DNA from 3 places in the Pseudarthrobacter sp. MOO14 genome. Region 3 is predicted to be linked to each of the others. Evidence: riboswitches for the same ligand, from Rfam matches in the RefSeq annotation. Region 3 holds a riboswitch; each other region holds the start of a gene.

Region 1 (7,816 bases), 160 kb from region 3:
ACGATTGCTTGGGTACTCCACCCAGCCGTGATGACCGGCCGCCCGCCAGGATCAGGGCGTCAAAGATCAACGGGTCCGTTTGCACCCACCCAGCCTAGCGAACAGCAACCGGCCTGGAAGCCGCTTGTCAGGCGGCGCGCTCGGGAAGCAGGAATGGATCCCAGGCGGGGGTTGGCTTCTCCAGTTCCTTGATCTGCCAGATGGTTCCGTGCGGCGGCTCCGGCACGAAGCGCAGGGTCCATCCCATCTCGCCGGGGGTATGGTCACCCTTGACGTTGTTGCACCGCAGGCAGGCAGCCACGAGATTCTCCCAGGAATCGGCTCCGCCCCGCGATTTTGGGTGGACATGGTCGATTGTGTGCGCTGCCTTTCCGCAATATGCACACTTGTGCCCGTCACGTCGAAGCACACCACGGCGGCTGACGGCCGTTGAGTGGTTGTACCGCGGGCGGATGTAGCGGTTGAGGAGGATCACGGACGGGCGGCCCAGGACGTCAGTGGGGCCCACCACGGGATCATCCCCCTCGGCCACCACGCTCGCCTTGCCTGTGAGCACAAGCACCAGCGCCCGGCGGAAGGTGATAACCGCCAGCGGTTCATATCCAGCATTCAGAACGAGAGTGCGCATGCACGTACCTCTTCACGGCCGCACCCGTCAGGGGCACGAGGGCCGGCTGCCCTCGGCATGTCCGGGCTATGGATCGACATCACAAGAGTAAACAGAGAATTGCAATATCAGGTAATCGGTATACGCGGAGGCCGGATCCCCACCCCGGTGGCGGGAGCCGGGATGCACGCAGAATGGCGGGAGTTAAACGGGAAAAGACCCCCGCCTCAAGGGCAGGGGTCCTTCCGGGCACATCTTATGCGGCGCCGCGTGCGGCGGGCGGCAGTGGTTACCGAACGTGGATGAAGACCGGTCCGGAGCCAACGTTGGCGCTGAACACAACGGTGTCGTTGCCGTTGAAGCCGCCGTGGACGGCCATCCCGTTTCCGGCGTAGACGGCGATGTGGGCCATTCCTCCGCCACCGTCGGCGTAGTAGATGAGGTCGCCGGGCTGGGCCTGGGATGCGGACACCCTGTCACCCAATGACAGGTAACCGGCGGGCCAGTCGTGGAAGTGGATGCCGACGGCAGCCAGTGCGTTGGTCACCAGCATGGTGCAGTCCTGGTGTACGCCAAGCTGGGCGTAGGCAGCGGACAGGATGGCAGCACCCTTTCCGCTGGCGGAAACCTGGGCGGCGGGGGCAGCCGTGGCATCGGCAGTTGCAACCTTGGCAGTCACCTTGGGAGCGGCAACGGCCTGGGCAACGGGAGCGGGAGCGGCTTCCTGCACCGCAACCTCGGGCTCGGGAGCCGGTGCCGGAGTGGTGGTAACGGCCGGCTTTTCGAAGCTGATGGCAATGGTGGAAGCCGCTGAGATCGGAGCGTCGACGGCGGATTCAACTTCCATGGCGGATGCCGGAGCCGAGTCGCGCTTGACGTTGGTGTCGGCTGCGTTGGCTGCGATGCCGCTGGTCAGGACCAGGCCGGAAGCTGCAGCGATTACTGCAGCCTGGCGGCCCATGCCGCCGGCGTTGTCGCTGACAGCCTTGGCAATGATCGCGATCGAGTTGGTTTTGGTGACCTCGGCGCGGTGCCGTGCGGTAGCACGAGTCGTCATCAGTTCTCTCTTTCGTTTTCCTCTGGACCGCGGTGGCCTGTCCGAGGGGGTTGGATGCGCCGGCATCTTGGGGGTACGCCGGCGCGTCCCGAACGGGGATGTTGGTTTCTAGCGAAAAAGCTTTGGGCAAAGAAATAGCCCTTGGAGCGTGGAGCCCAAGAACTACTTGTTCAGGTGGTAGTACGTGGAAGTACCGGTGGCTGCGGGAGAGTGGAGCATGGTTCCCTGCGACGGGTTGAGCGCGCTGATCATCATGCCGTTGCCGACGTAGATGCCGACGTGTGCGCCGCCGTTCTGGACCACGAGGTCGCCCGGCTGGGGGGTGGAGGTGGGGGTCATGATGCTCCACGCGTTCGTGCGGGGAATGCTGATTCCAGCCTGCGCGTAGACCCACTGAACGAAGCCGGAGCAGTCCCAGCCGTTGGGGGTGGTGCCGCCCCAGACGTAGGGGTGGCCGATGCCGGTGTAGGCGATCGCGGCGATACCCGAGGTGGCTGCGGACGAAACGGCTTCTACTGCCTGTCCGGCCTTGGACGCCTCCTGGCCGGCAGTGGTGGCGGTGCGGTCCGCGGACGCGGTGGACTGGGTGCGCACGGTTTCCACCTTCGGGGCGGCGGTGGTCTTGACCGCCGGACGCTCGAAGGAAACGGTGGCCGTGGGGGCCGCGGTGACAGCAAGGGCGGTCTGCGCGGAACCGGACTCCGTGGAGGCCGAGATGCCGGCAGTGGTGTCCGCGGCGTTGGCCGGCAGGCCCATGCTCAGGATGAGGCCTGAAGCCGCTGCCACAACGGCAGCCTGGCGGCCCACGGTCCCGGCATTGGCGCTTACGGCCTTGGACATGGCGTCCAAGGGGTTGACGCGAACCGTTTGCGCACGGTGGCGCGCAGAATTATGGCGTGAAGACACGAAGGTAGCCTCTCCCAATGCCTGCGAGGTGAGCTGTCGGATTCGGATGGGAGTCACCCGGCCACTTCGCTTCCTGGGAAGCTCATGACTTAACCCCAAGGCCTTCCAGAACGCAGAAGGCCAAAATTGGTTCCCCCGCCCCTGCCAGACGATGAAATGCGAACGGACCTTGAGCGGTGGCAGAGTTAGGCAATCCACTCAAGAGCGTCAACTTCGGAAAAGTTGACGCGAGTTAGACGGTACAGCAGTTTTGCTTCAATGTCACATTCAGGTCACGGCGGGTCACGGCGATCTGGGAGTGCGCAATCAAACGGTTACAGCCAGCCCATCGGATCGACCACTTCGCCGTTGACCTGGACTTCGAAGTGCAGGTGGCAGCCGGTGGACGCCCCGGTGGTCCCGCTCAACGCCACGACTTCGCCGCGGGAGACCGTTTGGCCCACCTTGACGTTGAAGGACGAGAGGTGGTTGTACGTGGTCTCCAGGCCGTTGCCATGGTCGATCACCACCCGGTTTCCACCGCCGAACTGGTGCCAGCCGGCGAAGGTCACGGTTCCTGTTGCGGCTGCCAGGACGGACGTCCCGCACTGTGCCACGAAGTCCTGTCCGCGGTGGAAATCTCCGGTGCCGCCGGTGATTGGGCTGACCCGGTAGCCGAAGGGCGACGCGGTCACGAGGGATGCCAGCGGCGCGGCCAGGGTCCCGGCGGAAGCCGCACGCGTTACCGATCCGGCCGACTGGGCGCTCAGCAGTTGCTTCAGCTTCCCGTCGGGGTCCGCCTGCGTTACGACGGCTGAGCGGCTGAAGTCGATCTGGGCGCCTACATCCGCGGAAATCTGGGGCTGGGGGCTGACTGCGGAGGCGGCCTGGGGCGCGATTCCGGCCGCATCCGTCGCCATAACGGGGCTGGTGGCGGGCATGGTCACCGTGAGCACCAGGCCGGTGGCGGCGAGGGCGATGCCGGCCTTTTGGCCGATGCCGCTGGCCGCGGCAAAGTCGGTGATTTGCCGGAACGGACCCCGGCGGCGGCGCGCATCCCGTTGCGGGTCGCGGGGGCGCTCCGCGGCGGCTACTTCGACAACCCGGGGTGCCTCAGGGGGGCCCGCCGCGCGACGGCGGCCCCGGGAGGTCTGCATGGTCAAGAAGGGTTCCTCTCTGGAATAGCCTGCGGAGTTAGCTGTCGGATTCGGGTCAGAGAGATCAAAGACCCGGTCCGTCATGGGCAAACTTCTACACAGGGGTATTCCCGGAAGAATCCTTCACTGGAGAGGCTTGCTGCTGACGGACTTCACCCCAAGGCAGTCCCCCGCTGCCGGTTGTGGTTCCCCCGCCTCTGCCAGTAACGACTCGTACACCTGGCCCGCTGGCAGAGCTCGGCTCCGGATCAGGTAACGCTTAAGTATCAACGCTGGGTTCCACTATAGGGGCTTAAGACCCTAGGTAACAATTCCGTTATCTTTGCGTGGAATCCCCCGGGTGGGGTATGGAAACGCGGCGTCAGGCCTGGTTCACGGCGACGAAAACGTGTGCCGCCACCTCGGGAGGCAGCTCCAGCGCGCCCTCGATTCCCGCCACCCGTACAGAAATGTAGTCACCGACGCGTTCCAGGGAGACAGACGCGCCGGGGCGGATACCGCCCTCGTCGAGCTGGGTCAGCAGTTCCGGCTCCACCTGGATCGGTTCCGCCAGCCGGCTGATGGTCACTGCCGATTCAGGCCCGTAGGCCTTCATTGCCTCCACCAGGCTGATGGCGCCGTCGCCGAACCCGGGTCCGGGCTGTCCGCCCAGGGCGGCAAGGCCGGGGATGGGATTTCCGTAGGGCGACTCCGTGGGGTGGTCCAGCATCTCGTAGATGCGCCGCTCCACCCGTTCGCTCATAACGTGTTCCCAGCGGCAGGCTTCGTCATGGACATAGGCCCAGTCCAATCCGATCACGTCGGCCAGCAGGCGCTCGGCCAGCCGGTGCTTCCGCATGACCTCAGTGGCACGCTTGCGGCCGGTGTCGGTCAGTTCCAGGTGCCTGTCACCGGAGACGACGACCAGGCCATCGCGCTCCATCCGGCCGATGGTCTGGGAAACGGTAGGCCCCGAGTGGCGCAGGCGTTCGGCGATACGGGCCCGGAGGGCAACGATGTTCTCTTCCTCAAGCTCCAGGATGGTCCTGAGGTACATCTCCGTAGTGTCGATCAGATCCGTCATCCAGCTCAGCTCCTCGAGCGCAGTACCTTGCGTTGTCCCACCGTATCGCCTCTTCCCGCGACGTAGTCCGGGGAAGAGTTTAGCCTATTTTGATTTAGTCCGAATAGGGCCTGCCGCCTGCGGCGTCTCATTGGCTGGACATTGGCGCCGCCCGCTCCCGCCACCCTGCGCGCTTCAGGCAGAATTGGGGAAGGTTTGCACTGCAGCCATGGCCGGCTCCCGGCCACCCACCACCCGGACCACAGCTTTCGTCCCCGCCGAATGGAGCACCTGTGAGCGACACCAGCATCACGATTCCCGCCAACCTCCTGCCCCAGGACGGGCGGTTCGGGGCCGGCCCCTCAAAGGTCCGGCCGGAACAGATCGATGCCCTGTCCGCTGCGTCGAAGACTATCCTCGGCACATCCCACCGGCAGGCTCCGGTCAAGAACCTGGTGGGCTCCGTACGCGAAGGACTCAGCCAGTTCTTCCGTGCTCCCGAGGGCTACGAGGTGGTCCTCGGCGTGGGCGGCTCCACCGCGTTCTGGGACATCGCGGGCTTCGGCCTCGTGTCCAAGAAGGCGCAGCACCTGTCCTTCGGGGAGTTTGGCTCCAAGTTTGCCTCCGCCACCAACAAGGCGCCGTTCCTGGAAGCGTCCTCGATCATTAAGTCCGAGCCGGGCACCCGTCCTGCAGCGCAGGCGGAGGCGGGCGTGGACGTCTACGCGTGGCCACAGAATGAGACCTCCACGGGCGTCGCCGCCCCGGTCAAGCGGGTGCCGGGCGCCGACAAGGACGCCCTGGTCCTGGTGGACGCAACCTCCGCTGCCGGCGGCCTGGACGTCGACATTGCCGAAAGCGACGTTTACTACTTCGCCCCGCAAAAGAATTTCGCTTCCGACGGTGGCCTTTGGCTCGGCCTCTTCTCCCCCGCCGCCCTGGAGCGCGCTGCCGCCATCAAGGCAAGCGGCCGCTGGATCCCGGACTTCCTGGACCTCCAGACCGCCATCGACAATTCACGGCTGAACCAGACGTACAACACCCCGTCGCTGTCCACCCTGGTAACCCTTGGCGCCCAGGTCCAGTGGCTGAACGCCAACGGCGGCCTGGACTTCGCCTCTGCCCGCACCGCCGATTCCGCCGGCCGCATCTACAGTTGGGCTGACGCCTCGGAGTTCGCCACCCCGTTTGTGGCCAACCCGGAGGAGCGCTCCAACGTCATCGCCACCATCGACTTTGACGAGTCGGTGGACGCGGCAACGGTGGCGAAGGTCCTGCGCGCCAACGGCATCGTGGACACCGAGCCCTACCGGAAGCTGGGCCGCAACCAGCTGCGCATCGCCACCTTCGTCGCCATCGAGCCCGACGACGTCTCGGCACTGCTGTCCAGCATCGACTATGTGGTGGGCGAGCTCCGCAAGTAGTCCAGGCACACGCGAAAGGCGCCGCCCGGGATAACCCCTGGACGGCGCCTTTCGCGTGTGGCGGAAAATTCTTGCTTAGTCTTTTGGCTCCGCGTCGTCGTCGGCATCCTCTTCATCCCCGGGCGCCTGCTCCGTTGCGGACGGCTCTTCCTGGCGGGCTTGTTCGGGTTCCTGCTGGTGCTCGTCCTCGGGGCGCACGCGTTCGGCCCACGGCACCCACTCCGGGGCGAGGATCGATTCTTCGGACGGCAGCAGGCCCAGCTCATCGACGGTAACCACCTTGGAGCGGGAGTTGCGGGTCAGCACCGCGTACCACTGCCAGCCGCCGTAGCCGGCCAGCCGGGACTCGAACAAGTGCGTGACCAGCCGGTCGCCCTCGCTTTTGGCACCAAGGTGCGGCCCGATGGTGGCAGCGGGCGTGATGCCCTCAACCGCGGCCCGTGCAACATCGACGGCTGCTGCCAGGAACGCGTCAGGCTTGCCCGTCCGCCATACCGGAACCCCGGCCTTGCGCTTTGGCGCAGCCTTGGCAGCTTGCTCCTGTGGAGCCACGCCCGGTTGTTCAGCTTGGGGGTTCATCGGCGCCTAGACGTCCAGCTCGTCGGCAACCTTGCGCAGGGCGGCCGCGATTGCCTTGCCCTTGTTGCCGTCCGGATACTTGCCCTTGGACAGCGTCCCGGACAGGTTGTCCAGGACGGTCACCAGGTCCTGGACCAGCGGCGCGAGGTCCTTGGCGCTGGGACGCTTTGCTTTGGCAATGGACGGGGTCTTGTCCAGCACCCGCAGGCCCAGTGCCTGGGCGCCCTTGCGGCCGTCCGCGACGCCAAACTCCACGCGGGTGCCGGCTTTGAGCTCCGTTACACCCTCGGGCAACGACGACTTGGGCAGGAAGACCTCCTGGCCGTCCTCGCCCGCGAGGAATCCAAAGCCCTTGTCCTTGTCATACCACTTGACCTTGCCGGTAGGCACGTAATCAACCTTCTTCGTTCTGCTGTCATGAGACACGGCCAGGTGCCACCGCGTCCGCATTGTTGTGCGGGTTCAAGGTATGGCCCCTGCAAACCGTGTTGGTCTGTATGCTTCAAGGTTATCCTGCCGCATGCCCTAATCATGCTTCCGGCCGTACTGTTCCGCCCCGGGCGCAAGCCCGGGGCTTTAGCGGCACGCCGGACGCCGCTGTAGCGTTACCTCTATGACACCCTTGCGTTTCCGCCGGCCCCTGATGGTGCTTGCAGCTGTTATTGCCCTGCTTTCCCTGGTAGCGGTGGGAACGGTCATGGCGCTTGCCTTCGCGGGGTCCGTCGCTCCCACCTGGGTCACGTACTCAGCGCTGTACGGCCTCCCGGTGGCCTTCATCCTGATGCTCCTGCTGGTCCTCGATGGCGTGGCCGCCCGGCGGCGGGCGGGAAGGCGGGAGCCGCGGTAACGTTGGACTGATGTCCCTCATTCGTGCGCTCGGCAAGGACCTGGAGGCACGCAGCGACGATTCGTTGCGGGCACTGTTCGCCGCGCGGCCGGACCTGATCTCCCCCTCGGTGCCGGATTTCGCGGCACTCGCAGCCCGGGCGAGCTCCCGGGTCAGCGTCCAGCGGGCCCTTGAACGGCTCAACCGGCCCCAGATGCAGGTGCTCGAAACCCTGCACC
Region 2 (7,816 bases), 1.7 Mb from region 3:
AATCTGGCATGCGGAAAGCCTAGCGCGTCAGTCAGTACCAGTTCAGGGCGACGGAATGGCTCCAGGCGCCGCACGGGGACCCGTAGCGGTCGCGGATGTAGCCGAGCCCCCAGTCAATCTGCGTCCGGTAACTCGTCAGCCAGTCGCTTCCGGCGCTGGCGTACTTTCCCGGCGGCAGGGCCTGGGCTATGCCATGGGCCCCGGATGAGGCATTCGTGGCCGTGGTCAGCCAGCCGGATTCCTTGGTCCACAGCTGGGACAGGCACTGGAACTGGTCGGCGCCCCAGCCGAGGGCACCCAGGCGTCCCGAGGCATAGGCCTTGGCGCCGGCAGGATCATTGACGGCACCGCCCGGGACGGAGGGAACGACGACGGGCGGCGGGCCGGGCACGGCAGGCTGCGGCGGACTGCCGGGAACCGGGTCGGCCGGCGGGGCCGGTACCGCCGCGTTGCCGGCCGGAGCTGCAGCCGCGGGTTTGGGCTGCCGGGCTGCGGCCGCGGCAGCCTGCGCCGCGGCTTCGGCCTGCCGGCGGGCCTGCTCCGCCGCAGCGGCGCGCTTGGCCTCCTGGGCCGCTTCATAGGCAGCCAGCGCCGCCTGGCCCTGGCGATACTCCCCCTCAAGTGCCGCCGTCGTTCCCTTCAGCGAGGCCAGCTGGGCGGTCAGTTCGGTGCTGTGCTGCTGTTCGTCATTTACCTGCCGGGCAAGCGCGTCCTGGGCGGAGCGGGCTGCGTCCAGTTTGGCTTTTGCTTCCCCGGACAGTCGTTCCCGCTCAGTGCGGGCCACTTTTTCCTGCTCTGCCAGGGATGCGGCAACTTTTCCGGCAGCCGCAGCTTTCTCCACCAGAGCAGCAGTCTTGTCGCCCACCAGCTGGACGAGGTTGAGCCCTTGGACGCTGTTGTTCCGCAGGGCATCAAGGGCCACGAAGAATCCGGTATTGGTCCCGCCCGTCTTGTACGCCTGGACGGCAAGCGCTCCGATTTCCTTGCGATGCCGGGCCAGTTCGTCGTTGGCGCGGGCAGCCTGGGCGGACAATGAATCCAGCCTTACCGATGCCGCTTGCAGCCCGGCGTCGGCTGCGGCGTAGTCGGCCGCTGCCCGGACCGCCGTGTTGCCGGCGGCTTCAGCCTGGGTCTGGAGGCCGTCCAGGAGCCCATTGATGGTGGTGATCTCTGCCGCTTTCGCTGCCTCGGAAGACTGCGCCTGCTGCACGTCAGCCCAGGACGGATACCCACCGGGAGGTGCAGGCTCGTCTGCCGTGGCAGGCAGGACCGTGGCCGCTGCCACTGCGATGGCGAGCAGTCCCCCCACCAGTGGGGACGTGGGCATGGTCACGAACAGGGGCATAGTCCCGAAGCATACCGGCGGCACGCCGGAGCGGAAAGGCGGCCGTGCCTGCTTTGTTACCCGTTTGGTCCGGTGCCGGACCGGCGGGAGCCCGGCGTGGGTGGATCGGACCCATCCAATCGTTGGTTGAATACGAGAGAAGAACCTCGCATGTTATCTAAACGTGACAATGGGAGGGTCGGCGGGTTATGGTCTTCTGGTGTCCCTCCCCAAACGGGACACTCCCATCAGTTTGCCGAGCCCTGCCGCTGATACCGGGATTCAACCGCATTCATGCTGGCAGGGACGGGGGAACCAAGTTTCCACGACCTTTCAGGTCTTGGGGTTAAGTCGGACAGCTCCTCCGCCCACCGCGGAGATATGTTCGGCCGGGTATCTCCAACCCGAACCCGACAGCTCACCCCGCAGGCATGGGAGAGGCGATCAATCGTGTCAAAGAATCTCAGCACTGCCCGCCACCGCGCGACCCCGGCCCGCTCCATTGCGCTCGAGGGACTCGCCGTGACGGCCAAATCACAGGCCCGTTCGTTTGGCCGTCCGGCCCTCGCTGTTGCCGCCGCGTCCGGCATCGCGTTCGGCGTCGGCGCCCCGGCCCATGCGGGCGTGACGGGCGCGGACACCACTGAGCAGGCCAGCGTCCAGGCCGCCGCAGCTCCTGCAACTGCTCCGGCAGCCGCGGCAGCAACCGTCCACACCGTCGTTTCCGGGGACACCCTCGGCGCGATTTCGGCCGCGTACGGTGTCAGCCTCAATGACGTCCTGGCTGCCAACGGCCTGGGATTGTCGTCCATCATCTACCCCGGTGACCAGATCCAGATCCCCGGCGCCGGCTACGTGGCAGCACCTGCCCCGGCGCCGGCAGCGGCCCCCGTCCAGGCGGCAGCCGCCACCGCACCGGCGAACACCGGCATGAACATGTCCTACGCATCAGCAACGCCGGTGGCGTCCACCACCGGCAGCGGGACCGGTGCTGCCATCCTGGCCTCCGCCTACGGCCAGGTCGGCGTGAGCCAGGACTGCACCGCCATGGTTGAAAAGGCCCTGCGCTCCGTCGGCAAGAGCGTCGGCGACCTGGCTCCCACGCAGTTCTTCCAGTACGGCAGCGTGGTCGGGAGCCCGGCACCCGGCGACCTCATCATCACCTCGGGCCACGTGGGCGTTTACGCCGGCAACGGCCAGGTTGTGAGTGGCGGCGTCAACGGCTACACCACGCAGGTGCACTCCATCAGCTGGCTCAGCGGCTACTCAGTGGTCCGCGTCGCCTAGTCTTCGCGCAGTAAAGCCTGCTCCCAACAGGAGGGTGGCAGCCGGGTCTCCGGTTGGCACCCTCCTGTTGTCGTCGGATCAGGTCCCGCAAAAGGTCGTATAGGTCCCGAAGTCCGCCGGGGCACCGTCCATGTAGCGTTCCAGCCCGGCCCGCTCGGTGAAAGGATCGGTCACGGCCTGAAGCAGGCGCTGCAACGGGGCAGGATCTCCCTCCGTGCCGGCGGCGAGGGCTTCCTCCACCAGATGGTTCCGTGGAATGTACGCCGGGTTGACGCTGTCCATCAGCCCTGCGTCGGGTTGCAGCGCCAACCACCGCTCCGACCAGGCGTCGAAGCCGGCCAAATCCATCACCATGCCGCGCACCGGGCGCAGGTCGCCGCGGGCCGCCCTGCCAAGGTTACGGAAGAACAGGGTGTAATCCACCGGGCCGTCCTTGAGGATGGCCACCACATCGTCAATAAGGCTGGACAAGGCGTCGTCGCTGGCGTTTCCAGCGGCAAGACCCAGTTTGGTTTTCATGCCGCCCGTCCACGCCGTGCTGTACTGTCCACGGAATCCACCGAGCACCTCCACCGCTGCAGCAACAGCCTTGTCCTCGTCTTCGTCAACGAGCGGCAGCATTGCCTCGGCAAGGCGGGCAAGGTTCCATTCGGCAACGACTGGCTGGTTGGCGTAGGCGTAACGGCCACTGACATCGATGGAACTGAACACGGCGGCGGGATCGAAGGCATCCAGGAACGCACACGGGCCGTAATCAATGGTTTCCCCTGAGATGGTCATGTTGTCCGTATTCATGACCCCGTGCACGAATCCCGCCAGCATCCACCGGGCCACCAGCCCGGCCTGGGCGGAACAGACGGACGCAAACAGTGCCAGATAGGGGTTTGGGGCGACTGCAGCGTCCGGATAGTGCCTGCTGATGGCGTGGTCAGCCAGCCGCTTGAGCAGGTCCATGTTCTCCGTGGCCCGTGCGTACTGGAAACTCCCAACCCTCAAGTGGCTGCTGGCCACCCGTGCCAGGACAGCACCGGGCAGCATGCCCTCGCGCCGGACCTGCCGCCCCGTCGCCACGACGGCGAGGGAGCGCGTGGTGGGAATACCCAGGGCGTGCATGGCCTCACTGACAACGTACTCGCGCAGCATTGGCCCGACGACGGCCCGGCCGTCCCCGGCGCGGGCGAAGGGGGTGCGCCCCGAGCCTTTGAGGTGGATGTCCAGCAGGCGGCCGGCGCGGTCCGTGACTTCCCCCAGCAGGAGCGCGCGTCCGTCGCCGAGCAATGGGGAGTAGCCGCCGAACTGGTGGCCCGCGTAAGCCTGCGCCACCGGGGTGGCACCGGCGGGAACGTGGTTGCCCACGAGGAGGCGCACCCCTTCGGGACCGTGGAGGTATTGCGGGTCAAGGCCCAGGCCTGCTGCGAGCTTTTCATTCAGGACCAGGAGTTCGGGATCCGGAGCTTCCTCGGCCTGCCAGGGAACGGCAAGTTCCGCCAGTTCACGGGCGAAGCGGCCGTCGAAGGTGACCGTGGATTCAGCTGCTGCCGTCATGGGTTAACCCTATCGCCGTGGTGCCGCCCGCCCCTCCTGCACGGAGAGTTTCAGGCCCTGCCGCCGCTGGCCCCTGCATCATCCAGCCCCTTGGCATAGGCCGCCTGGCCGGCATGCTGGAGGCAGTCCCCCAGAATGCTGACAAGCCGCACCCCAAGGGTCACCGGCGGATCCCAGCGCCAGTCCGCCACGCGGTCCAGGTCCTGTTCTTCCAGGCTTTCGAGGACCTTCGTGGTCTGCCGGTGGACTGCTTCACAGTACTCAAGCAGGAGCTCACCGGATGCCCGGACAGCATCCACCTGGCCGCTGGAGTGGCCATAGCCCGTGTCGCCTTCCGCCAGCGGGAGGCCAAAACGCGACACGAAGCCTTCCGACGTCCAGACCTGTTCCAACTCCGAGGCGGAGGCGACCTGCGCATCCTCCACCCTCCCCAGGTGCCACACCAGCCAGGCGATGGAGTTGCCGCGGCCGGAGGGGCGGTGCTGGAGCTGTTCCTCGTCGAGCCCGTCGAGCACCTGCCGGACCAGGCCCGGGAGGCGGCCAAAGGACTCAAGGAGCAATTCTTTGGAATCCATGGATCTGGCGCCTTTCGGGTTGCCCGGTCGGGGAACAATAAGGTTACTGAGTAAACGTCATGCCTGTGAACAGGCGGCCCCAGTCAACACGTGCGCTTGTTTCGACTTTGAGGGGGACGCGGGGTACAAGGTAACCAAGGTGCATCATGTCGTGGGCCGGGCGTTGACCGCAAGCAAGGAGAACCGATGGAACGCAGCAATGTATCCCCGGACAGTCACGGGGCAGAACCGTCCCGGCCCCAGTCCCCCGCGGCAAGGATGTCAGCGCTCTGGGCGGATGGTTTGGGCAGGGCCAGCATCAGGGCCGTCCAGGCGCTCTCGCTGCTGGCGCTCGCCTGGGTGGCCGTGGTGGCCGCCACCCGGGTTCCGCTGGTGACCGTACCCGTGCTGGTCGCCCTGATCCTGGCGTCGGCAATGGCTCCCGCCGTGCGGTGGCTCGCCGCCCGCGGGTTCCCCCGGTCGCTGGCCGTGCTGTCATCCTTCCTGGTGATCATCGCCGTCGCGGCCGGAGTGGTGGGCGGCATCGTTGCACTGGTCCGCCAGCAGGCCCCGGTTCTGGCAGCACGGGCGGAAGCAGGGATTGGCCAACTGCAGCAATTCATCACCACGGGACCCGTCGCACTGACCGGCGCGCAAATCGACGCGGCCCGCAACGAATTCCAGAAGTTCCTTGCCGGCGGAACCCTGGGAGCCGATGCGCTGACCGGACTCAGGACCGCCGGGGAGATAGCTGCCGGCACGGTCCTGACGGCCGTCATCCTTTTCTTCTTCCTCAAGGACGGCGAGAGGATCCGGTCGTTCCTGATCGGGTTCCTTCCCGGCAACCATCAAGGAAAAGCACAGTTGGCCGCGGAACGCAGCCTCCTGGTGCTCGGCGGCTACGTCCGGGGCACCCTCATCATTGCCGCTATCGATGCGATCCTGGTGCTGGTGGGGCTGCTCATCCTTCGGGTCCCCCTGGCCGTGCCGCTGGCCGCCGTGGTCTTCCTGGGCGGGTTCATTCCGATCATCGGGGCAACCACCGCCGGCAGCCTCGCCGTACTGGTAGCCCTGGTGGAAAACGGGCCGGTACCGGCGCTCATCGTGCTGATCATCCTGGTGGCTGCCAACCAGTTCGAACACCACATCCTGCAGCCTGTCTTCATGGGCCGGGTCCTGCGGATCCACGGGCTGGTCATCATCCTGGCGCTGACGGCCGGGGCCACCTTGGCCGGCGTGGTCGGGGCGCTGCTCGCAGTCCCGCTGGCCGCCGTCGGATGGACCATCTACAGGACGCTGTCCGGACGCAAAGCAACGGCCGGCGATCCACCGGCACCTTCGGCCTAGCGGCCCTCCTGCACGCCTGCTTCGGTGACTTTAGGCCCTAGAGTGCCGGTGGGGCGGGGGCCAGTCTTGAAGGGCAGGAAGACCCTTTCACGACAAGCAGGAAGTGCGGCCATGTCATCCCAGAAACCCATCGCCGTGGGCACCAACGATTCAGCACAAAGCCAGGCCGCAGTCTTGTGGGCTGCCCGTCGTGCACACGACGCCAAGCTGCCCCTGGTGATCCTCCACGTCGTCGATGACCGGTGGATCGCCGAGCCCTACCCCTGGTTCGGGACCCTGCAGCACGCTGGCGAGGAACTCCTGAAGACCGCCGCCGCGCGCCTTGAAGGATCCGTCCCGATCACGCCCGCCACGGAAATGCTCACCGGGAGCGTGGGCGGATCGTTGGCCAAATACTCCAAGAAGGCCTCCATGATGGTCATCGGCTCCGGGAGCGGACACCTCGGCGGCACCCTGGCCGACCGGGCGCTCCAGGTTGCCACCGCGGCGAAAGTCCCGGTCGCCGTTATCGGAACCCAGGACCTTGAGGGCAGGACGGGCGTCGTGGTGGGCGTGGATGGGTCGGCGGAATCGACCCAGGCTGTCGCGTTCGCCGCTGCCGAAGCAGACCGCAATGGCGACGAACTCACGGTCGTCTACGCCGTTAACGTCCCGAATCCGGTCGTCGATGCCGGCCTGACACCCGGCGCCCTCGCTGACCTGATCGTCGATGAGGAACGCGTTGTCCTCTCCGAAACCGTCGCGGGGCTCAAGGAAGACTACCCCGACCTGACGGTGCACCAGCGCCTTGTATCGGACAAGGGCCCGGTGGACGCCCTGGTCGACGCCGCCGCAGGGGCCCGCCTCCTGGTGGTGGGCAGCCGCGGACGGGGCGCCTTCAAGCGCCTGCTCCTTGGTTCCACCGCCCATGGCGTGCTGAAGCACCTTCCTTGCCCCACCATCATTACCCGGACCCAGGCCATGAAGGACACCATCTAGCCGCAGAGCCTGCAGGTCTTCTTCCCCACCTGTCCATGACCCCACCCGGAAGGTCCGGCGCCATGAAAAAACCCGCCGCAATCATCATGCTGATCCTTGGGATCCTGCTGGCACTCCCGGGCCTTGCAGCACTGGCGGGAGGCGCCGTGGCTTCCGCGGTGGGGTCGATCCAGGGAGACGGATTCCTCACGTCCGGTACGTCACGGTTCTCGGTGAACTCCTTCGCCCTGACTTCCCCACGCGGCGACACCATGGGGCAGGAAGTGCCCGGCCGGCTTCCCTTTGACATTGGTACCCTGCGGCTGCGGGCAGAATCCGAGACGCCGGGCAAGGCGGTCTTCATTGGCATCGCACCGCAGGCCGACGTCGAAAAGTACCTGGCCGGCGTGCACCACTCCGAACTGCTCAACGTCTCCCAGCGGCCGTTCCGGGCCGATTACCGTGATGTTCCCGGGACCAGTCCTGCCACACCGCCGGCGGACCAAGGCATCTGGAGCGCCTCGGTTTCCGGCTCCGGCCAGCAGGAACTCACCTGGAACCTGGCACCGGGGGCCTGGGAAATCGTGGTGATGAACGCTGACGCCTCCTCCGGCGTGGACGTCCAACTGCAGGCGGGCTTCCACTCAGACCTCTTCCGTCCGGCGGCCACGGCCCTGCTGGTGGCCGGGATTATTGCCCTGCTGATCGGGATACCCCTGATCATTGTCGGCGCGGCTGGGCTGGGGCGGCACGCAGGACCCCCAAGGGGCGGCCCGCCGGTGGGAGCACCGGCAACCGCAGG
Region 3 (7,816 bases):
ATCGTTCGTGGGGTCGGACCGGGCCGATCCGTTGTATGCGCAGGCAGTCCAGGCTGCGGTTGCCGGGAACGGTCTGCAGGAGCGGGTGTGGCTGACCGGCGAACTCACCGGCGAGCCGCTGGAAGCACAGTGGGCCCGGACCGACCTGACGTTGCTGGTGTCACGGACGGAAGCGTTTGGGATGGCCGTCACCGAGAGCTTGGCCCACGGCATCCCAGCGCTGGTCAGGGCAGGCACGGGCGCGGTGGAGGCGCTTGCCCTCGCCGGACTGGAAACGTCCGACGGCGGGCCAAGACTTCCGGGGGCAGCGGTTCCCCTGCCCGTCGGGGGCCAGGAGAGTCCCGGCCGGCTGGCTGCGGTCCTGCGGCGGTGGCTCGGGGACGCACGGGTCCGCGAGGGCTGGCGCGCAGCCGCAGCCGAGGCGCGGAGGGACCTCCCCGGCTGGAGCAGCACGGCCCAGGGCCTGCTGGCCGTAGTGGCAGCGGGCGACCGAGGGAACGGGCAGCCGCGGCCTGCCTGAAACGGGCCGCGGACTGCCTGAAACGGGCCGCGGACTGTCCGAAGCCGGCCGCGGTAAAGATGCCCGCCGCCGGACGCGCTAAAGGCTGCTGCGGTGCGCCGCGAAGAACTCGCGCAGCAACCGGGCGCACTCTTCCTCGCGGACGCCCGGGTACACCTCAACCCAATGATTGAGCCGCCGTTCGCGCAGGATGTCGAACACGGATCCTGCGGCACCGGCTTTCTCGTCCCACGCCCCGAAAACCACCCGGGGGATCCTGGCCAGGACGATCGCGCCCGCGCACATGGCGCAGGGTTCCAGGGTGACCACCAACGTGCAGTCGGAGAGCCGCCAGCCGTCGCCCCGGCCGCCGTCGAGCCTGGCCCGTTCCTGCAACCGGGCGGCAGCTTCCCGGATGGCCACCACCTCGGCATGGGCTGTGGGGTCACCCAGCTCCTCCCGCTGGTTCCGGCCGGAACCCAGCACCCCGCCGTCGGGCCCAATGACCACCGCGCCGATGGGCACGTCCTCCGTGGCGAGGGCGCGGTGCGCCTCCGCGAGGGCAAGGCCCATCCAGGCGTCGTGTTTCTTTTCGGGCAACGGCATGGCTCAATGATAGTTTCGGGGATACTCAGGTTACTTACCGATGCCGGGAGGCACCATGGATACGCTTCGGGACCGCTTGGGGACCTGGTTCAAACCCTACGCGGCGCTGGTCCTCACCATCCTCGTGGGCGGTGTTGTCATCGTCTCCCTCGCCCTGCTGGGCGCCGAGGTGTATGACGACGTGGTGGACTCCGCCGGGCTGGCCAACCTGGACAAGCCGGCGCTGGCCCTGTCCGAGAGCCTCCGCAGCCCCGGGCTCGACGCGTTCGTTACCGGGTTCACCAATATCGGCGGTGGCATCGGAATGCCCATCCTGGCCAGCATCCTCACCGCGTGGCTGACCTTCCTCAGCCGCAACTGGCGTCCGCTGGTCCTGATCGGTGGAGCCGCTGCCGTGTCCATTACCGCCACCACCTTCGGCAAGAAGCTGGTGGGACGCACGCGCCCGGATCACGCAGACGCCGTTCCGCCGTATGAGGATTCCCCGTCGTTCCCGAGCGGGCACACCCTGAACACCACCGTGGTGATCAGCCTGGTGGTGTACCTGATCTGCCTCCAGTTCCACGCCATGCGCGTCCGGGTCCTGGCCATCACGGCGGGCGCGGTGTTCATCATCGCCATGGGTTTGAGCAGGGTTTTCCTGGGCCACCACTGGCTCACGGATGTCATGGCGGGCTGGCTGCTGGGGCTCACCTGGGTGGGTGTGGTGATTATGGCCCACCGGCTGTTCCACATTGTCCGCAGGCGGGAACACGTGGGTGCGGCGCCGTCGTTCGACCGTCCCATCGTCCGGGACGTGGTGGCCGAGGAGCTGCACGACGGCGAACACTCCGGACCCGGCAAAGGCAGCGCCGGATGATAGTTTTAGGGGATGCGCACTCTCGTTGTTGACCACCCCCTGGTCGCCCACAAGCTCACCGTCCTGCGGGACAAAAACACGCCGTCGCCGGTCTTCCGCCAGCTGACGGAGGAGCTGGTGACCCTCCTGGCCTATGAGGCCACGCGGGAGGTCCGCACCGAGCCCGTCACCATCCAAACGCCCGTCAGCACCACGGTCGGCACCGCGTTCACCAAGCCCACGCCGCTGGTAGTTCCCATCCTGCGCGCCGGCCTGGGCATGCTGGAAGGCATGACCAAGCTGGTGCCCACCGCCGAGGTGGGCTTCCTGGGCATGGCCCGGGACGAGGAAACCCTGGACATCATCACGTATGCCGAGCGCCTCCCCGAGGACCTCACCGGCCGCCAGGTCTTCGTCCTGGACCCGATGCTGGCCACCGGCGGAACCCTGCGTGAGGCCATCAAGTTCCTCTTCAAGCGCGGCGCCTCCGACGTCACCTGCATCTGCCTGCTGGCAGCCCCGGAGGGCCTGGCCAAGCTGGAGGAGGAACTGGGCGACGCGAACGTGCACATCGTCCTGGCCTCCATCGACGAGAAGCTCAACGAGAAGTCCTACATTGTTCCCGGCCTCGGCGACGCCGGCGACCGCCTGTACGGGATCGCCGGGTAGGTTCCACCCTTTTTCAAAACCGTTCCCGCCGCTAGCCTGTGCGGATGGACTGGAAACTTGAACTCGTCTTTGTCCCTGTATCCGATGTGGACCGCGCCAAGGATTTCTATGTTAACAAGGTTGGCTTCAACGCCGACTACGACGAACGCCCGTCGGAGTCGATCCGCTTCGTGCAGTTGACGCCACCCGGCTCCGCCTGCTCCATCTGCATCGGCGAAGGGCTCACCGACGCTCCGCCCGGCACAGGATCCAACCTCCAGCTGGTGGTCAGCGACATCGAGGCTGCCCACCGCCAGCTCAAGGGCAACGGCGTGGACGTCAGCGACGTGGATGTACAGCAGTGGGGCCACTTCCTGTACTTCGCCGATCCGGACGGCAACAAGTGGTCTGTCCAGTACATCCCCTGGCGGAACGCCGGGCCGGGCGACGTCCAGGGCGCCGGTTAACGCAAACCGCGGGCCGCATCGACATGATGCGGCCCGCGGTTTGCGTTGCGCCCGGTGCTGGTGGTGCCTAGTACCAGTTGTGTGCCAGGTGGAAGTTCAACGCACCGCAGGGCGAGGCGTAGCTCTTCTTGATGTAGTCCAGGCCCCAGTTGATCTGCGTGCGGTAGTTGGTCAGGTAGTCGGCGCCTGCGCTGGCCATCTTCTCCGCCGGCAGCGACTGGACGATGCCGTACGCGCCGCTGCTGGCGTTGGTGGCGGTGGTGGTCCAATCGGATTCCTTGGTCCACAGCGTCTGCAGGCACTGCATCTGGTCCGGTCCCCAGCCAAAGGAGGACAGCTGGCTGGCGGCGTAGGCCTGGGCGCCCGCGGGATCGTTAACCGCGACGGCGGGAGCAGGCTCAGGCGCGGGGGCCGGCGCAGGTGCGGGTGCTTCAGCCGGCGGGGCGGCGGGAGCGGGCGCGGGGGCCGGCTCCGCGGCCTGCGGTGCCACGCTGATGGCGGAAGGAGCAGGATTTGCGGCCGGGTTGGACCGGATTTCGCTCTTCTCGATGCTCATCTGGGCATCCGCCGCCGACGTGGAAGCGCTTGACCCGGTGGACGACGCCTGGGTCATGCTGTTGGTCGCCTGGCCTGCCGCGCCAACGCCAACCAGCACCGCGCATGATGCAGCGAGGACCGCAACACGCCGGCCCACGGTGGTCTTTTTGGCGGGCTGGGGTTTGGCCCGATGTTTTGCCTTGGTTTGCAGGCATGGTTTTGCCATGGATTTAGACATGATTGATCGCCTCTCACACCTGCGGAGTTAGCTGTCGGGTTCGGATGAGGGCATCCGGCCGCACGGAAAAAACACGTGCTGGCTTAACCCCAAGGGCAATCATTGCCCGGGACGGTGGGTCCCCCGCCTCTGCCGTTGCTCAAGCGGAATCCGGGAAGCGGCAGAGCTTGGCGTCAACCCGGGATATGCGGCCCGAACGGGGACCGCACCCAATCGACGGTACAGGAAGATTGCGCATTAGTCACATTTGGGTAACGGAAGTCACGAATCATGGCGCGTCGATTTGCTGCAGGCGGATCCCCGGCGCCGGGTTATCCCGCCAGGATATAGACCGTGGTCCCGCCAATGTTTTGCGCCGGGAACGTGGACTCCACCCACTGTGCAATCCGGGTGGAGGCGTCAGAGCCGCTGCTGGACATCATGGTCCCGCCGGCAATGAAGTAGTGGATCCGGCCTTGGGAGACCAGCGCTTGGAACTGTTCCAGCGTGGGGGAGGGGTCGGTGCCGTTGAAGCCGCCCACGGCCATCACCGGCAGTTCCGTGGCCAGTTGGTAACCTGCGGCATTGTTCGAACCGACTACTGCCGCTGCCCAGGTGTAGTTTGAGGCACCGTCCTTCAACGCGGCCACGAGCCCGGCCGACGGCGTGGGCGCACCCAGAAGGCCGGCCATCCCGCCGGCGCGGCCACCGGTGGCACCCTGACCGCCCTGCGCTGCCCCGCCCTGGCCGGCCCCCTGGCCTTGTCCGCCCTGGCCGGCACCCTGGCCTTGTCCGGCCTGGCCGTTGAACTGCCGGGACGTGCCGCCCGCGCCAAACCCGCCGGTCCGGTTTCCGCCGAACCCGCCCGGGCCGCCGAACGACGGCGCCGGTCCGGCGCTGACAATGGCCCCGCTGTGCGCCGTCGCCGCCGTCGACATGGAGAAGGCCAGCGGGCCGGCGAGCGATGCCGCAATGGCGAGCGCCGTCGTCGTCCGTTGCACGGAGCGCAGGCGGATGAACCTGTTCAACCCTGTTCCTGCTGCGGCCGCAAGGCCTGCCGCCAGCACCACCCAGCGCAGCCACGGGCCGTAGGCGGATGTGGTTCCCAGCAGGGTGAATGCCATCAGGGCTGCCGCGGCCACTGCGGCGGCCAGGAAGACCGCCGCGGCGGCCTGCCGCCGGTGCTGCCAGAGAAGTACCGGGCCCAGGCCGGCCAGGGCTGCGATCCCCGGTGCCAATGCCACCGCGTAGTAGGGGTGGATGATGCCCGCCATGAAACTGAAGACCAGGCCGGTCACCAGGACCCAGGAACCCCAGATGAGCACCGACGCCCGGACGGCGTCAGTCCGCGGCGCCCGGCGTCCCACCCACAGCAGGCCGGCAGCAAGGATCAGTGCGGAGGGCAGCAGCCACGCGATCTGGCCGCCAAATTCGCTGTTGAACATCCGCAGCAGCCCCGGAACGCTCCAGCCGTTGGCGCCGCCCACGCTCCCTGTCTCGTCGCCTGTCAGCCGGCCCAGGCCGTTGTAGCCGAGGGTCAGTTCCAGGATGGAATTGTCCTGCGAACCACCAATGAACGGACGGTCCGCAGCCGGGATGAGCTCCACGACGGCCAGCCACCAGCCGGCCGCGGCAAGCATCGCGGCACCGGTGGCGAGCAGGTGCAGCAGCCGCCGACCCAGCCTGGCGGGTGCCGCGACCAGGTAGGCGAGGGCAAACCCGGGAACCACCAGCAGGACCTGCAGCTGCTTGGCAAGGAACCCGAAGCCCAGGAAAACCCCTGCCAGCAGGAGCCAGCGCAGCCTGTCCTCCTGCACGGAGCGGAGCACCGCATAGGCCGCGGCGGTCATGAGCAGCACCAGCAGGGCGTCCGGGTTGTTGAACCGGAACATCAGCGTGGCCACGGGCGTCAGTGCCAGCGCAACGGCGGCCAGCAGCCCTGCCCGGTGGGCGAGGCGCGGGTCACCGGTGGCCGGTGCCGCGGCCCGCCGGACGGCCAGGTACAGCAGCCAGGCGGTGCCGACGCCCATCAGGGCTTCAGGAACCAGGATGCTCCAGGAGCTCAGGCCGAAAATCCGGACCGACAACCCCATGATCCACAGGGACGCCGGTGGCTTGTCCACCGTGATGGAGTTGGCGGCGTCCGAGGAACCGAAGAACCAGGCCGCCCAGTCCTGCGATCCGGCCTGGGCGGCGGCGGAGTAGAAAGCGTTGGCCCAGCCCGATGCCCCGAGGTTCCACAGGTACAGCACGGCGGTAGCTGCCAGCACGGCTGCCAGTTCCAGGCGGTGCCGGAGGGCCGGGGGCTCCCGCCGCACGCCGGCCGCGGCAGCAGGGCTGGAGGCAGCAGGGCCGGGGGCAGCGGGAGCGGAGGGAGCCTGCACCGGAGTGGAGTTAGATCTGGCCATGGGGTCCTACTTGGTGAGTTGGTACACCGTGGAGTTACCCACGGTTTGGGCCTGGAAGTTGGCTTGCACCCAGGCGGCCACCTCGGAGTTGCCGCCCCGGCCGCCCATGCCGCCGCCCATGCCGCCTTCGATGAAGTAGCTGATCTCACCCCTGGCCACCATGGCCTGGAACTCGGCGAGCGTGGGATAGGGGTCGCCGCCGTTCCAGCCGCCCAGGGCAATGACGCTGGTGTTCGTGGCCAGTTCCAGGCTGGCGGCCTGGCTGGCCCCGGAGACAATCGCCGACCACTTCGTGGTGGTGCCGGTGAGCAGTGCGGTCACGGCTGCATCGGCGGTGCCTTCGCCGGGACCACCCGCCCCGCCGGCTCCGGGGGCCCCGGTGAAGCCGCCGGCTCCGTTCGCGGGATCAAAACCGCCGGCACCGGCTGCCGCATCCGTTCCGTCGGTCCGGTCGCCACGGAGCGCGGCGTCGTCCCGGAAGCCGGCAGCCCTGTTGCCGAAACCGCCCGCCGACGAACCTGCGGGCCCCGACGTCGGGATGGATCCCGAATGGGCGGACGCGGCGGTGGCCAAGGTCCAGGCAGCCGTTCCAAGGCCCCCGGCCAGCAAGGAGAGGACGACGACGGCAGCCGTCCCGGAGCGCCGGAACCGTCCCGCAGCGCCCTTGCCGTCAAGGCGGAGGAGGATGGCGGCCGCGGCAAGGACACCAAGGACGATGGTGGCGATGCGCAACCACGGCAGCCACGACGCGTCGCGGCCCAGCAGCACCGAGGACCAGATGGAGGTGCCTAAGACCACGACGGCAAGAGTGGTCCGTGCCGGCCAGTACGCGCGGCCGCGCCAGAGTTCCGCCGCGCCGATGCCCACCAGCGCGGCGATGGCCGGTGCCAGTGCCACCGAGTAGTAGGGGTGGACGATGCCGCTCATGAAGCTGAAGACGCCCGCGGTGACCAGCAGCCAGCCGCCCCACAGGATCAAGGCCGCGCGGCTCCGGGACGTGCGCGTTTCGCGGCGGGTGAACCACAAGCCTGCCACCAGCAGCACCAGGGCGGCAGGCAGCAGCCAGGACACCTCGCCGCCGAAGCTGCTCCCGAACATCCGCAGCAGGCCGGCCGCGCCGCCGAATCCCGCATTTCCGCCGCCGAAGCCGCCCGCCGCACCGCCGCCCGGGCCGCCGGCTCCACCTCCGGGCATCCCTTCACCCGAACCGGTGATGCGGGCCAGGCCGTTGTAGCCGAAGGTCAGTTCCAGGAAGCTGTTGGTGGTGGACCCGGCCATGTACGGCCGTTCGGAGGCCGGCGTCAGCTGGAAAAGGGCAACGTAGCTGCCGGCCACCACGATGATCCCGCCCAGCGCGCCGAGCAAGTGGACCAGCCGGCGTCCCAGCGGTGTGGGGGCAGCCCACAGGTAGGCAAGTCCAAGCGCGGGAACCACCAGGAAGCCTTGCAGCATCTTGCTGAGGAACGCCAGGCCTATCACGGCCCCCGCCGCCACCAGCCACTTCCATCCGGCCCGTTCGATGGCCCGGGTGGTGAAGTACGCCGCCAGCACCAGGCAGAGGGTGAGCATGGCGTCCGGGTTGTTGAATTTGAACAT

The links. Region 3 has a riboswitch for cyclic di-AMP ahead of AC4EEV_RS14700 (aggregation-promoting factor C-terminal-like domain-containing protein). Riboswitches for the same ligand answer to the same signal wherever they lie in the genome.
Region 1: another riboswitch for cyclic di-AMP. It lies ahead of AC4EEV_RS15350 (C40 family peptidase); the one in region 3 lies ahead of AC4EEV_RS14700 (aggregation-promoting factor C-terminal-like domain-containing protein).
Region 2: another riboswitch for cyclic di-AMP. It lies ahead of AC4EEV_RS01865 (C40 family peptidase); the one in region 3 lies ahead of AC4EEV_RS14700 (aggregation-promoting factor C-terminal-like domain-containing protein).

What each region holds. Positions count from the first base shown of each region.
Region 1 is NZ_CM177849.1:3,282,494-3,290,309, reverse strand. Features, by position in the region: gene AC4EEV_RS15365 (NTP transferase domain-containing protein) at 1-85, opposite strand, end outside; gene AC4EEV_RS15360 (HNH endonuclease) at 128-628, opposite strand; gene AC4EEV_RS15355 (NlpC/P60 family protein) at 897-1,664, opposite strand; gene AC4EEV_RS15350 (C40 family peptidase) at 1,827-2,504, opposite strand; cyclic di-AMP (ydaO/yuaA leader) riboswitch at 2,575-2,756, opposite strand; gene AC4EEV_RS15345 (M23 family metallopeptidase) at 2,885-3,706, opposite strand; cyclic di-AMP (ydaO/yuaA leader) riboswitch at 3,719-3,949, opposite strand; gene AC4EEV_RS15340 (iron-dependent transcriptional repressor DtxR) at 4,068-4,769, opposite strand; gene serC (phosphoserine transaminase) at 5,042-6,172, shown strand; gene AC4EEV_RS15330 (DUF3027 domain-containing protein) at 6,248-6,751, opposite strand; gene AC4EEV_RS15325 (cold-shock protein) at 6,758-7,141, opposite strand; gene AC4EEV_RS15320 (hypothetical protein) at 7,365-7,598, shown strand; gene AC4EEV_RS15315 (helicase-associated domain-containing protein) at 7,609-7,816, shown strand, end outside.
Region 2 is NZ_CM177849.1:405,343-413,158, forward strand. Features, by position in the region: gene AC4EEV_RS01855 (TraR/DksA family transcriptional regulator) at 1-10, opposite strand, end outside; gene AC4EEV_RS01860 (coiled-coil domain-containing protein) at 32-1,345, opposite strand; cyclic di-AMP (ydaO/yuaA leader) riboswitch at 1,599-1,771, shown strand; gene AC4EEV_RS01865 (C40 family peptidase) at 1,775-2,611, shown strand; gene AC4EEV_RS01870 (protein adenylyltransferase SelO) at 2,690-4,156, opposite strand; gene AC4EEV_RS01875 (mycothiol transferase) at 4,207-4,731, opposite strand; gene AC4EEV_RS01880 (AI-2E family transporter) at 4,918-6,057, shown strand; gene AC4EEV_RS01885 (universal stress protein) at 6,169-7,035, shown strand; gene AC4EEV_RS01890 (DUF4389 domain-containing protein) at 7,098-7,816, shown strand, end outside.
Region 3 is NZ_CM177849.1:3,126,959-3,134,774, forward strand. Features, by position in the region: gene AC4EEV_RS14675 (glycosyltransferase family 4 protein) at 1-520, shown strand, start outside; gene AC4EEV_RS14680 (nucleoside deaminase) at 599-1,105, opposite strand; gene AC4EEV_RS14685 (phosphatase PAP2 family protein) at 1,161-1,964, shown strand; gene upp (uracil phosphoribosyltransferase) at 1,977-2,612, shown strand; gene AC4EEV_RS14695 (glyoxalase superfamily protein) at 2,657-3,058, shown strand; gene AC4EEV_RS14700 (aggregation-promoting factor C-terminal-like domain-containing protein) at 3,126-3,833, opposite strand; cyclic di-AMP (ydaO/yuaA leader) riboswitch at 3,839-3,999, opposite strand; gene AC4EEV_RS14705 (glycosyltransferase family 39 protein) at 4,145-6,220, opposite strand; gene AC4EEV_RS14710 (glycosyltransferase family 39 protein) at 6,227-7,816, opposite strand, start outside.